2 linked regions of the Novipirellula caenicola genome follow. The protein of the gene in region 1 binds, or shares a complex with, the protein of each later gene. Links are inferred from orthologs where the notes say so. Each region holds a gene or a part of one and is shown on either strand. Other genes may lie near its edges.

What was found.
Region 2: the proteins of secA (region 1) and secY are in contact, whole or in part, in a crystal structure (PDB 3DIN), measured with the Thermotoga maritima proteins. The link is inferred for Novipirellula caenicola from one-to-one orthologs. Residues at the interface, in WP_004082002.1 of Thermotoga maritima: Glu261, Ala262, Arg263, Lys300, Ala301, Arg302, Thr303, Ile304, Ile305, Leu323, Tyr324, Asp325, Pro326, Val329, Ser330, Tyr333, Ile336, Lys340, Phe345, Val349, Glu363, Phe364, Tyr374, Ser375, Gly376, Gly377, Glu393, Ile395, Thr482, Ser483; in WP_004081795.1 of Thermotoga maritima: Glu108, Gly109, Glu110, Glu111, Ala236, Glu237, Arg238, Arg239, Ile240, Thr241, Ile242, Gln243, Tyr244, Ala245, Arg246, Arg247, Val248, Thr249, Gly250, Arg251, Arg252, Val253, Tyr254, Gly256, Ala257, Ser258, Thr259, Tyr260, Leu261, Pro262.

The regions. Positions count from the first base shown.
Region 1 is NZ_BAABRO010000004.1:250,855-257,882, reverse strand. The notes cover bases 1,048-5,333. They hold secA (preprotein translocase subunit SecA), read right to left. Parts: upstream 4,959-5,333; coding sequence 1,248-4,958; downstream 1,048-1,247. Other genes in these bases: ABEA92_RS10630 (hypothetical protein), read right to left, coding at 5,221-5,333; ABEA92_RS10640 (3-deoxy-D-manno-octulosonic acid transferase), read right to left, coding at 1,048-1,204. In the rest of the region: more of ABEA92_RS10640, read right to left, coding at 1-1,047; more of ABEA92_RS10630, read right to left, coding at 5,334-5,886; ABEA92_RS10625 (CHAT domain-containing protein), read left to right, coding at 6,169-7,028. UniProt on the Escherichia coli protein: Required for protein export, interacts with the SecYEG preprotein conducting channel.
Region 2 is NZ_BAABRO010000017.1:124,961-130,600, reverse strand. The notes cover bases 1-2,898. They hold secY (preprotein translocase subunit SecY), read left to right. Parts: upstream 1-698; coding sequence 699-2,099; downstream 2,100-2,898. Other genes in these bases: ABEA92_RS24995 (adenylate kinase), read left to right, coding at 2,237-2,815; rplO (50S ribosomal protein L15), read left to right, coding at 1-446. In the rest of the region: ABEA92_RS24990 (outer membrane protein assembly factor BamB family protein), read left to right, coding at 3,088-5,640. UniProt on the Escherichia coli protein: The central subunit of the protein translocation channel SecYEG. Consists of two halves formed by TMs 1-5 and 6-10.

The sequences.
Region 1 (7,028 bases):
ATGCATCGGCGCTAGGAATGTCCGTCAAACATCGCTCGACAAATTCACGCAACTGTGCTGCGTCGGCGACGCGGACGGCTCCGCCCGCGTCAATCAATTGATTGGCGATCTCTTTGAAATTCTTGGTGTCGGGACCGAAGGACACGGCGCTACCGTAAGCACCGGGTTCAAGCATGTTTTGGCCACCCCGCGTACCAAAGCTGCCGCCGACGGTGGCGATGTGGCTGACGCCCCACCAATGTCGCAGCTCGCCAATCGTATCGACAAGAATCACGGTACCCGCCGACCAACTCGCTTGATCAAGCGACGGATCGATCGAACGTCGATGGACATTCAGTCCCGCGTTGCTCACCAACGTTGCCACGGCGTCAAAGCGTTCGACGTGACGCGGCACCAATACCAACCGCAACTCCGGATGCTCGGCAATCAACGACTTGAAAATTTTAATCGCCATGATTTCTTCGCCGGGTTGGGTGCTGCCGACCACCCAGACTCGATTCCACGGATCGACGCCTGCCCATTGAATTCGGGATTGGACTTCGACGGTGTCTCGGTTACTCGGCGCATTGTCGAATTTGATCGATCCGGTCACCTCGATCCGCTCAGCCGCCGTTCCGCATGCCGCAAACCGCTGAGCCGCCTGTTCGTTTTGCGCACCAACCCAAGCGAGTCTGGCAAACGTTGATTGAGTCAGGAAGGCAAATCGCTGGTATCCCGCTGCACTGCGTTGACTCAGCCTCGCGTTGGCCACCATCACCGGACAACCGCGGTCAGTCGCAATGCGGATCAAATTAGGCCACAGTTCCAGTTCAGCTAGCACGAGCATTTCGGGCATCAAATTTCGCAGCGTGCGAGATACGGCCCAGCTGAAATCCAACGGGCAAAAGAAAACCCGATCGGCACCGTACAGCTTCACAGCCAAGTCGTATCCGGTGTCGGTCGACGTGGACACAACGACTTGATGCTCGGGATGGGTCGCCTCGAGACGTTTGACCAGTCCGCTAATCAGATTGACTTCGCCAACGCTGACGGCGTGCAGCCAAACCGCGGACTTGCCTGCGGTCAACGACTGGGCGTGCGTCTTGGAGATGCCCCAAAGTTTTTCGCGGACACCACGCCGATAGCGACCATGCCGCAGCATCCGATAGATAATCACCGGCGAAAGCAGTAGCAACGCGGCGGCGTAGAGCAGATTAGCGAACATCGGAATCCTTTCCGAATGGACAAAAAACTAGCGACTAAAAAAACTAGACTACCGGACCGCTTTTTCGCATGCAGCACGATTTATACTTTTTGCCACTACCACACGGGCAGGGATCGTTGCGACCGACACGCGGTTCGGAGTGACGCACCGGGTCAGGACGCGATTCATTGTCCTGGTTGCTCGATTGAGCCGCTCGTTGAGCAGGGGAATCGATTTCTTGGCGTGGCGGGCTGGCTGCACTCGGATCGGTGCGACTGGTGGTCGCTTCGACCCATGTGCTGCGGATGAATTCCTCGTTGAACGATTCCATACGGAAGATCAGATCGGTCACGCGCTCGCCGATCGATTCCCACATCGCATCGAACAACCGCATGCCTTCGCGTTTGTATTCGACTTTGGGGTCAAGTTGGGCGTAGCCTTTCAGTCCCACGCTGCTGCGCAAATGGTCCATCGTCAACAGGTGATTCTTCCAAGCTTCGTCCACAATGCTTAGCAAAATCTGGCGTTCCATCCGCCGCATTTCAGGATAGAAGCGGTCGTCCACCGCACCATCGACCGCCAACGACAATTCTTGGCGGTTCATTCGCAACAAGTCTTCCTTGATCGCCCGGTAGTTGAATTCGTTTTTCAACCAATCCGCAAATTCTTCGAGACTGCCATTTTTCCCGGAGGCAACTGCCGCCGTAGTGTCTTTTCCAGCTTTCCCGAACAACTCGTTCAGTTTTCGCTGTGCGATCTCATTTTTCTCTTTCGCAGCACCGCCGGCCTTGCGACTGAATTCAACAAGTTGTGCCTTCAAGTCGTCGCGGTTCAGTCGTACTTCGTCGGGCGTCAGTTGGGCACCAAATCGATGTTGTACCCAATCGACCAATCCTTCGCGGTCGAGCGAGATTTGGGCACCTTGCTTCTCAGTGAAGCGAGAAATGCCGGCAATGACGGGGTATTCGGATTCCTTCTGCGTGTAGGCTTCTTCGGCTCGCTTGTACAGCGACTCGCTGACTTGACGCAGATCTTCGACGTCGCGGAATTCGTCCGGGGTCGTTTCGATTCCGAATTTGTGACGCATCCACGCACACATCGTTCGCAGACCAAAGTCGGCATCCAAGAACGGTTCGCCTTCCGTCAGATCGACCGTCCCGATTCGCTCGTGGGCTTTTTGGATCAGTTCGTCGGTGAGTTCATCACGATCCATGTTTTTCAATTGGTGTTCTTGGTAATTGGTGCCAAGCCGGGTGTTGGCCCAATTGGTCAGCGCCTTCCAATTCCACTCATCTTCCATCGCTTGAGGAAGATTTTCTTCGATGATCTCGTGAACCGTGACTTCCGCTGCACGTTCGGCTTGGTCGACCGCATACGTCTTGGCCATCTCGAAATCCATATTTTGGAAATCGCGTGACTCGAGTTGGCAATCAAGCTGGCTGCCGGCATACGCAGCGAACGTGTCGACGCCGTAGTTGGGGTCGAGGAAGGTGTTGACGAATTTTTCGATCTGAGCCCGAATCAGATCCAGGATCATGTTGCGAGAACTATGGCCGTCGAGCAAGTTTTGGCGATAGCGATAGACGCGTTTGCGTTGTTCGTCCATCACTTCGTCATAGTCAAGCAAGCTCTTGCGAATTTCGTAGTTGCGTTCTTCGACCTTTTTCTGAGCCGAGGCAATGCGGCGAGTCACCATCGAATGTTCGATCGCTTCGCCCTCTTTCATGCCCAGGCGTTCCATCATGCTTTTGACAAAATCGCCAGCAAAGATCCGCATCAAATCGTCTTCCAACGACAGAAAGAATCGGCTCGACCCCGGGTCGCCTTGACGTCCACAACGACCGCGAAGTTGCAAGTCGATTCGGCGGGATTCGTGACGTTCGGTCCCGAGCACGTACAAACCGCCCAAGTCGCGAACCACGTCGCCTTCTTCGCTCATTTTTTCGCGTGCATCGATCTCTTCGACCAAGGCGTTCCACTCGTCGTCGGGCACTTCCAGCCGGGTGGGGTATTTGTGTTGCAATTGTGCCCACGCCATCGTTTCCGGATTGCCCCCGAGCACGATGTCGGTACCACGACCGGCCATGTTCGTTGCGATCGTCACGGCGTTGATACGACCTGCTTGCGAAACAATCTCAGCTTCACGACCGTGGTTTTTCGCATTCAAAACGTCGTGCTTGATTCCACGGCGTTCGAGCAATTCGGACAACCGCTCGCTCTTTTCGATGCTGACGGTACCGATCAAGACCGGCCGTCCACTGCGTTCGATCGATTCGATCTTGCTCATCGCATAGGTCTCGGGATTCTTTTCTCCCTTGGCGATGATCACGACTTCGTTGTCGTCGCTCTTTTGGATTTTCCCCCAAACCTCGTTGCCATCCTTCAGATTGATCACGTCCCACTTGTGAGCTCGTTCGACCTCATCGGCAAGCGCTTTGAATTTGTCTTTCTCGGTCAGATAGATCAAATCGAGATGTTCGATCCGCTTCATTTCGCGGTTGGTCGGAATCGCAACGACATCGAGTCCGTAAATCTTCATGAACTCGGTCGCTTCGGTCATCGCCGTCCCGGTCATCCCGGAAAGCTTTTTGTACATCTTGAAGATGTTTTGCAGCGACGCGGTGGCGAAGGTTTGTGTTTCTTGTTTGATCGGCACGCCTTCTTTGGCTTCGACCGCTTGGTGCAGTCCGTCGCTCCATTGGCGACCTTCCATCAACCGTCCGGTGAACTCGTCGACAATCACAATTTGGCGATCTTTGACGACGTAGTTGACGTCCAATTTGTATAGGTAATGAGCTTTCAGCGCGTTGTCGATCAAGTGCGGCCATTCCATATTGCCAGCGGTGTAGAAGCTTTCGACTCCCGCTAGCTTCTCGGCCTCACGAACTCCTTCGTCGGTCAACGTGACGTTGTGTTGTTTTTCATCGACGGTGAAATGGACTTCCTTCTTCAGTTGACGCGCGACGCGATCGGCATCGGCGTAGCGGCCGAGATCCAAATCGGCCGGGCCGCTAATGATCAGCGGGGTCCGGGCTTCATCGATCAGAATGTTGTCGACTTCGTCGATGATCGCGTAGTTCAGCGGTCCTTGGCACTGTTGAGCTTCCTTTGGGTACCGGTCGTCACCCTTGGCGGCGGGACGCATGTTGTCACGCAGGTAATCGAATCCGAACTCGTTGTTCGTTCCGTAAGTGATGTCACAGGCGTATGCAGCTTGTTTTTCAGCCGTCGACATCCCGGATTGGATTGCGTTAACGGTCAATCCTAGGTTCATGTACAGCGGGGCCATCCATTCCATGTCACGACGGGCCAAATAGTCGTTGACCGTGATGACGTGAACGCCCTTGCCTTCGATTGCATTGAGGTATGCCGGCAGCGTTGCCACCAACGTTTTACCTTCCCCGGTCACCATTTCAGCGATGTTGCCGTTATGCAGCACCATCCCGCCGATCAGTTGGACGTCATAATGACGCATGCCTAAGAAGCGTTTGCCCCCTTCGCGACAGACCGCGAAGGCTTCTTCGAGAATATCGTCGAGCGTTTCACCATCGCGGAGTCGTTTGCGAAAGTTTTCGGTTTGTTGACGGAGCTCTTCGTCGCTCATCGCCTCGTATTTGGGTTCCAACTCGCCGATCGCTTCGGCACGTTGGCGTAGTTTTGCGACATGACGAGCATTCGCAGAACCGAAAACCGAGGTGATACTGCGTTCCACAGCACCGAAAGCGCCACCGAAGACAACGCCACAAATATCAAAAAGTCGTTCGAAGAAAGACATATTTTTCGTCGGGGTAAGGTCGTGTGCGATTCGGGGGAATCGCAGTATCTGGATGAACACGTCTCAAAAGCACAGGCTAAAAATTGCCCACCACGAGAGCAGAACCTGTGTACGTTTGATCCGTCGGCGCGAGCGTCAATATGACACTTTTGCGGGTCAACATGAAGGTTGTGGCAAATCCAGGACCGAGCCGGAAGCCTCCATGCAATCATCGCGGCACACGTTACAAAAACGCGTACCTAAATGCCGTTACATCCGCAAGTTACGAGTTTAGTGAAGATGGGTCAACTGCGATTGTTTTTTCTCTCTGCGGTTCGTTCTTGCCCGAAATCGCCCGGATCGCCAAAACAATGCCAAAAACGACGATCCCATAGATGGCCAGAACGACATTCATCAGGCCTCCTTGGATCAGTGTGGTTAACAAAACAGGGAAAAAGGACTCGCCAAACGTCGAGATTTCACTCTCGGGCCCGCCCGGCTCGAACTCGAATCCCGTCATCTTTGTTACCAACGACGTCGAGACGACTCCGCAAATGATATCAAGCATTCCCCCGATCGGCACGGCGATCGAGATCAAGACTCGCGTTCCATACATGATGCCTAGAGTCCATTTTAGCGACTTTTTGTTCCGCCACGCCTGCTGAGCCGTCCGCCAATCCAACCAGGTGTACAAAGCACAAAAAATGGCGATTCCAACCAGCATCGCCGGGATTTGCTGGTGCTTGGTGACAACCATTCCAAACAAAAAGCTTGGAATGGCACTCAATGAACAAACAAACGTCCAGCGAATCGCAATTCGCCAAATCGGCAGCCGATGGCGGACGTCCGAGGTCAGGTCACCATTGATATCATGAAGGGCGTCGTCCGACTCTGATTCGATTACCCCCGCAGGGGCGTAAGGATTCGGTCGGGACGATTCGTTCGTCATGCAAATAGCTCGGTGCCAAAGTGAAGGAAATGTCGATCGTGTGAAGCTTCCTCGGCATCAGAATCAAAAACCTCGCCCCCTTCAGCGGACAATATACTGAGAGGGAGTCCGCTTTCGGAAAATCATTCGACGCCGCGTCAATCAGCTCCTAGGATAACATCCGATCGAGCGAATCGTTTTCTGTTGCTTCACGATGTGGATGGAATGGTGGGAGCATGAAACGAATTCCCGATCGCCCGCGTCGCAGCTCCGCCCCCTCTCTTTGCCGTCGAATCCATGCCCATGAGCGATTTTCAATCCAGCCACGTTTTGGCGTACTCTGATTTTCCTCGAACGGACTTTTCTAAAACAATGTTGACGCGAGTTCTCGCTTGCCTGATCGCGGCGGCCAGTGTGTTGTCTTTAACACCCCAAGTCTCCTTCGCCCAAGGCAGTGGTTTAGGGTCTTTTGGCACCTTAGGGGGGATCGAGCCTGGTGGTCGCTATCCGTCACAGGAGTACTACATTGCACTGGAGATCTACCGCAGTGGCGATCTTGAAAATGCATTAGACGCTTTTGAGGGGGCTCTCCGCAGCACCCGCCGCGATATCAATGGGCGTTGGATCGATTCAATTCCTGTGTATGCGATGTTGGCGGAATGTTATTGGCACATGGGCAGCGTACCGCAAGCTCGCGAGAACATTGATGCTGCGATGCAGGTCGCGATTCGCTATCGCGGTTGGTTGAATAAAGTCGATTGGCGGTCAGCGGTCCGTGACGGGGTGCAAGTGTCCCCGCCGCCGGGAGTTTGGCCGGCTGCGATGGCGATCAAACGCATCCCAACGTCCGATCGGATCATGTACCGTTCAGGGCAACAGGTGACCGAGCAAACGTTGATCCAAGGCGGGGTGATCGAAGAACCCAACCTGCGTGCGATGGACATCATCGAAATCATGCGTGGGCTCGCGATCGCGTCGTATCGTCGACGGATCATCTTGGGGCCATTGTCAGAGCAGGACAACTTTGTCAACGAATTGGCCGAGTCCACTAATGTCGGTGGGATCCCCCAACCGGTCGCGCAAACGATGGTCGGAGCACTGCACGGTGCGGCTCGTTTCGCGGCGTACGACGACAAGCGTGCGTTTCCCGAAGCTTCGAAGTC
Region 2 (5,640 bases), on another replicon or contig:
GTGGACCTGGTAGTGGTACTGGTAAAACCTCCGGTCGTGGCCACAAGGGACACAAGAGCCGCAGCGGTTACAGCCGCAAGCCCAACTTCCAGGGCGGTGCGATGCCAATGTTCCGTCGTATTCCAAAGCGTGGTTTCAACAACCGCTTTGCTACCTCGGTTTTCGCTGTCAATGTCGGCCGCTTGAATGACACATTCGAAGACGGCACCGAGGTCACGCTGCAGTTGTTGGCCGAAAAGGACCTTGCCAAGGGCACCTTTGACGAAGTCAAGATCTTGGGCGATGGCGAATTGACCAAGAAGCTGACCGTTTCGGCTCACCGCTTCAGCAAGTCGGCCGAAGAAAAAATCACCGCAGCCGGCGGCACGGTCAACAAATTGGTTGCCAGGCGGGCTCCGGAAGAACGCGTCGCCGACTTGAAGAAGCAAGCCGCTGCGAAAGCGTAACCTGTTACCAGGAACCGTATTCAAAATTAGATAAAAGGGGTGGATGCGTGCATTCACCCTTTTTTTCATGGACGACCACTCACTTCCCTATCGCTCGAAATCCGCGTAAACGGTAGACTCCGCCGATAGTGGTTTGTGAACCGCATTTCGTTCACACCGTGGGGTGGCCTTTTTAGTGAAGAGGTCGCCATTAGGATTTAGGCAGGCTTACAACGCAAAGACCTGTCCCACACTCTGAGATAGCCTAGACGTATGTTTGAGAAACTACGAATCATTTTTTCGATTCCTGAGCTTCGCAAGAAGGTTCTGCTCACGATCGGCCTGTTGGCGGTCTATCGAATCGGGTTCCACATTCCGTTGCCGATGATCGCGACCAATATGGGCGATGCAGCGGGTGGGGCGGCGTCGGACTTTTTTGAAAAAGTCAGCGTGTTCGCAGCCAGCGACCTTCGTCAAGCGACGATCTTTGGTCTCGGAATCATGCCCTACATTTCGGCATCGATTATCTTCCAACTGCTCGGCAGCGTCTACAAACCGCTCGAAGAGTTAAAGAAGGAAGGCGAAGCAGGCCGCAAGAAGCTGAACGAATACACGCGTTACTTGACGGTATTCATCTGTGTTATCCAGAGCTACATGTACCTGAAATTCATGTTGATGGCCGGCGGTAGCACCGGGTATGGCAATATCAATCCAAACTTTCTAAACGCCGATGCCACAGGCTTGTACTTTGGTTGGCAGATCGTCGCCGTTTTGGTGATGACCTGCGGAACCGTGTTCCTGATGTGGTTGGGCGAACAGATCGACGAATACGGAATCGGCAACGGGATCAGTTTGCTGATCATGGCAGGCATCTTGGCCCAAATGCCAAAGGCTCTATACGAGTTGATCCGTAACATGAAGACCGAGCTGACCGGTTTGAGCCGCGGCCAGGTTGGTATCGAAACATTGATCTTGTTGGTGCTGTTGTTTGTCGGTGTGGTCTTTGGCGTCGTGTTTATCACGCTGGGGCAACGCAAGATTCCGACGCAGTCCGCAAAATTCACCCGCGGTCGCCGCGTCTACGGCGGAACTCGCCAACACTTGCCGCTGCGAATTAACCAAGCCGGCGTGATGCCGATTATTTTCGCAAGCAGCTTGCTGATGATCCCAGGCGTGATGTTTGGTTTCCTGGCGGGTCGCTTTGAAAGCGGCGGCAGCGTGTTTAACGTGATGAATCTGTTCAGTTTGACCTTGAGTGATCAGACGTCGTACATCTTCAACTTGCTGTATGTCGCACTGATCTTCTTCTTCTGTTTCTTCTGGACGGCAATCACGTTCAATCCGAAAGAGATGTCGGACAACTTGCGAGACAGCGGAACGTTTATTCCGGGATACCGGCCGGGTAAACGAACCACCGATTACCTCGAAAAGGTCATGGTGCGAATCACCTATGTCGGCGCAGCGTTCCTTTCGATTGTGGCTATCGTTCCGACGATTGTTTATGGATCGCTTGGCGTGCCGTATTCGATCGCTGGTTTCTACGGTGGTACCGGACTGCTGATCGCCGTTAGCGTCGCGTTTGACCTGGTGCAAAAGATCGACTCGCACTTGGTCATGCGAAACTACCGTGGTTTGCTCGAAGGAGCCGGTGGCGGCGTATCGCCAGTGGTATAGTGTTCTGCAGAGGACGCTTCAACTCAGGCGAACCTGTGTTCGGGTTCGCCGAGTGTCCGTCGCCCGAACGTTGCGGCGGCGGAACAAGCGTGTCGCCGATTTACAGTTGAGTTAACGCGTTTCTAGAGCATATTGCGATGCGGATCGTCTTTATCGGACCGCCCGGCGCTGGAAAGGGAACTCAGTGCAAGCGGCTAACGCAAATGCTTGAGATCCCGCATCTGTCGACCGGAGAAATGTTGCGGGGGACTCGAAAAGAGTCCGCGCTGGGACGGATCGTATCCGGATACATCGACGGCGGCCGGTTGGCTCCGGATTATCTGGTGATGCGAATCGTCAACAAGCGATTGTTGGAAAGCGATTGTCAGTGCGGCTGCCTGTTTGACGGATTTCCGCGAACCCTAAATCAGGCTCAGATGCTTGATGAGCAGCTGGCGATCAAGAATAACCGTGTCGACCTGGTGCTCGATCTGCGGGTTGGCCAGGAAGAGCTGGTATCGCGTCTTTTAAAACGAGCAAGCATCGAGAATCGGGCGGACGACAACGCGGAAACCATCTCGGCTCGGTTGAGAGTCTTCTTTACGCAAACAGCACCGCTGTTGGATTACTACAAAGGCCAAGGAATCGTGCGGCACATCGACGGCACCCGGTCGCCGGACGAGGTGTTTGCTCAAATCCGCTCGTGCGTGCAGGCGACCAAGCCGAAGCACGGCTAGTCGGCGTCTCGAGCGATCACACGGGCGGCCCTCCACCGCGACCGTCAACGACCTACTCAGACTCGTTCCCCACGGCATGCTCCGGGCAACCGCGTGCCCCCCGTTCCCTTCCGATAAGGTCGCGGTACTTTTTTGCGACCGACGCGGCCGCGCACAGCGTTCTGCCCCCCAATCCCCTGCCATGTTTACAGTACAATACGGCGTAGGGAGAACTCACTGCCGCCATCCCCACTTTGGGTTGGTGTCACGGAACATTATTCACAGGACTGACTGTGCTCACGTTGATCAATATGGACCGATTTCGTTACCACACGGCTTGCCTGTTCCTCGTTTTTACCGCAGTTGCGGTCGAGGATTGTTGGGGACAAGGCTTCTTTCGCCCAATTGGCGGTGCCCAATCAGGACGTTTCATCGAAGCACCGCGGAACATGCAGCAACAACTGCGTGAAGCCGAGCGATCGATTGAGAACGAAAACTACAGTGACGCCGTGGTCCGGCTCGGCGACTTGCTACAACGCGACATCCGATCGATCGACGACAGCGAGCTCAATGGCCAGGACTTCTTTCTCGATGCAAGTGATGCATCCGAGAACAAGAAACGGTTCACCGAAAGTCTGTTTCGTCATGCTCGCGATATGGTCGGCGGTTTGCCAAGCAAGGCACGCGAGATGTACGAACTACGTTACGGACCGCTCGCACGAAAGATGCTTGACGATGCAGCGGCATCACGTGATTGGCGAGTCGTCACAGAGGTTCGTCGCAAGTACTTTCACACCGATGCAGGTTACGATGCGACGTTGTTATTGGCGAAGCGTGAATTCTATGCCGGCCATGCATTGGCCGCGTCGCTATTGCTTGATGACATTGTCGATGTCCCCGCAGCCATCTCACGACTAGGTGAATCAGTCAAGCTGTTCGATGCAGCGGCTCGCCATATTTCGGGACGTGACGTGGCCGAGGTTTCACTGCGTGGAACCTCGATCACGGTCAACGGAGAATCGGAACCACTTCCGGACAGTGACGAGTTAGCGGCTTGGATCGAACAACGTTTTGGCTCGGGCGAGTCGGTCGATCGTAGCGACGCGGACTATTCCATTTTCGGTGGTGAGCCCAGTCGCAACGAACTCAGCCAGGGCGAGATGCCGCTTGAGAACGAACGCTGGATGCTCGACACGACAGCGAGTCCCCGACAAGGGCGTACGCTTCGTGAAATCGCATCCAACCTATCGATCTCTGGCAAATTGCCGCCTCCGAGTTGGACGCCGATTCGCGTCGGCAATCAGTTGTTGATGCGGACCACCGAGCGGCTTGTCGGTGTGGACTACCTCAGCGGCAAACGAGTGTGGATGTACCCATGGTTCTCCGCGCAGCAAAGTCATCACTCGACGGAGATCGATTTTGACGCCATCCCAGGCGAGGACGACGCAGCCGATTTATTGACCCAACGGGTCTGGAACGATTTGCCCTACGGCGAAATCAGCAGCGATGGAACGCGTGTGTTCATGGTCGACGATCTCGGTCAAGTCGAGATGGCATCGTTCAGTCCGATCATGGGAATGCGAGGCACTCGGCCGACCGACAGCAGTTCAAACACGTTGGTTGCGCTCGATCTGGCAACCGAAGGTAAATTGCTGTGGCGATTAGGCAAAGGCGAAGACACCGCGTCCACCCTAAGCGATGCGTTCTTCCTAGGGCCCCCGTTACCGCTGGACGGACGACTGTACACGATTGTCGAAATCGCTGGCGACATCCTATTGGTGTGTCTCGAACCGGCGACGGGTGAAGAACTGTGGCGCCAACATCTCGTCGCGGTGGAAACCGGAGGCATCGAGACCGATCCGATTCGCCGCGTTGCGGGGGCCACCCCCACGTTTCATGAAGGTGTATTGATCTGTCCGACGGGAGCCGGCGCGATGGTCGCCATCGATTTGGCCGACCGCATGCTTCGCTGGGGCGTCGTCTTTAATCGCAACGATGAATTCGCTCGCAGCATGAGCGGACGCGGACGGGGCGTCGAAACAGTGCCGCTAATGCAGCGATGGCACAACGGAGCCCCAATCGCGTCGGGCCAGTCGTTGTTGGTCACCCCGATCGAATCGGATCGTTTGATCGGTTTGGATGTGATCAGCGGCGAGTCGTTATTCCCAGAGAAAAACCGGATCACGATGCGATATTTGGCGGGCATTCGCGACGGCAAATTCTTTTTGGTCGGGACCAATCAAATCAGTGCCTACGATTTGAAGACGGGCAACAATTTATGGACATCCAATTCGGATCTGCTTTCGGTTGGCCAGACGATTTCGGGCCGGGGGGTGTTTGGCGAGGATTTCTATCTGCTTCCCACCTCATCGAATGAAATCATCAAAGTCTCGCTCGAGGATGGCACGGTACTGGGACGCCGCATGCTGCGGTTCCAGTTGGGGAACCTTGTTGCGGCCCAAGGCGAGCTGATGTCACAAGGAGCCACTTCGATTGCGGTGGCTTATGGTGAAGCGTCGCTTGAACCCAAAATTGAACAAGCGCTTCGCCGCAACCCCGAAGACATCCAAGCACTCATTCACAAAGCGGAACTTTTGATCCAGCGAGGTCAGCGTGATGAAGCGTTGGATTTACTGGCAAAGGCACGTGTGCAAGAACCGGACAACGACACCGCGTTGATGTTGTCGGTTGCCGCGATGCTCGATTCGCTACGAGAATCGCCCGAGGTCGACGGCGAGCTGGTCGAAACGCTGGACCAGTTGATCTACCAACCTGAACAGCGAGTCGAGCTGCTGGCGCTTCGCGTGCGGGCCGCGTTGCAAAACAATCAGCATCTGGACGCGGCG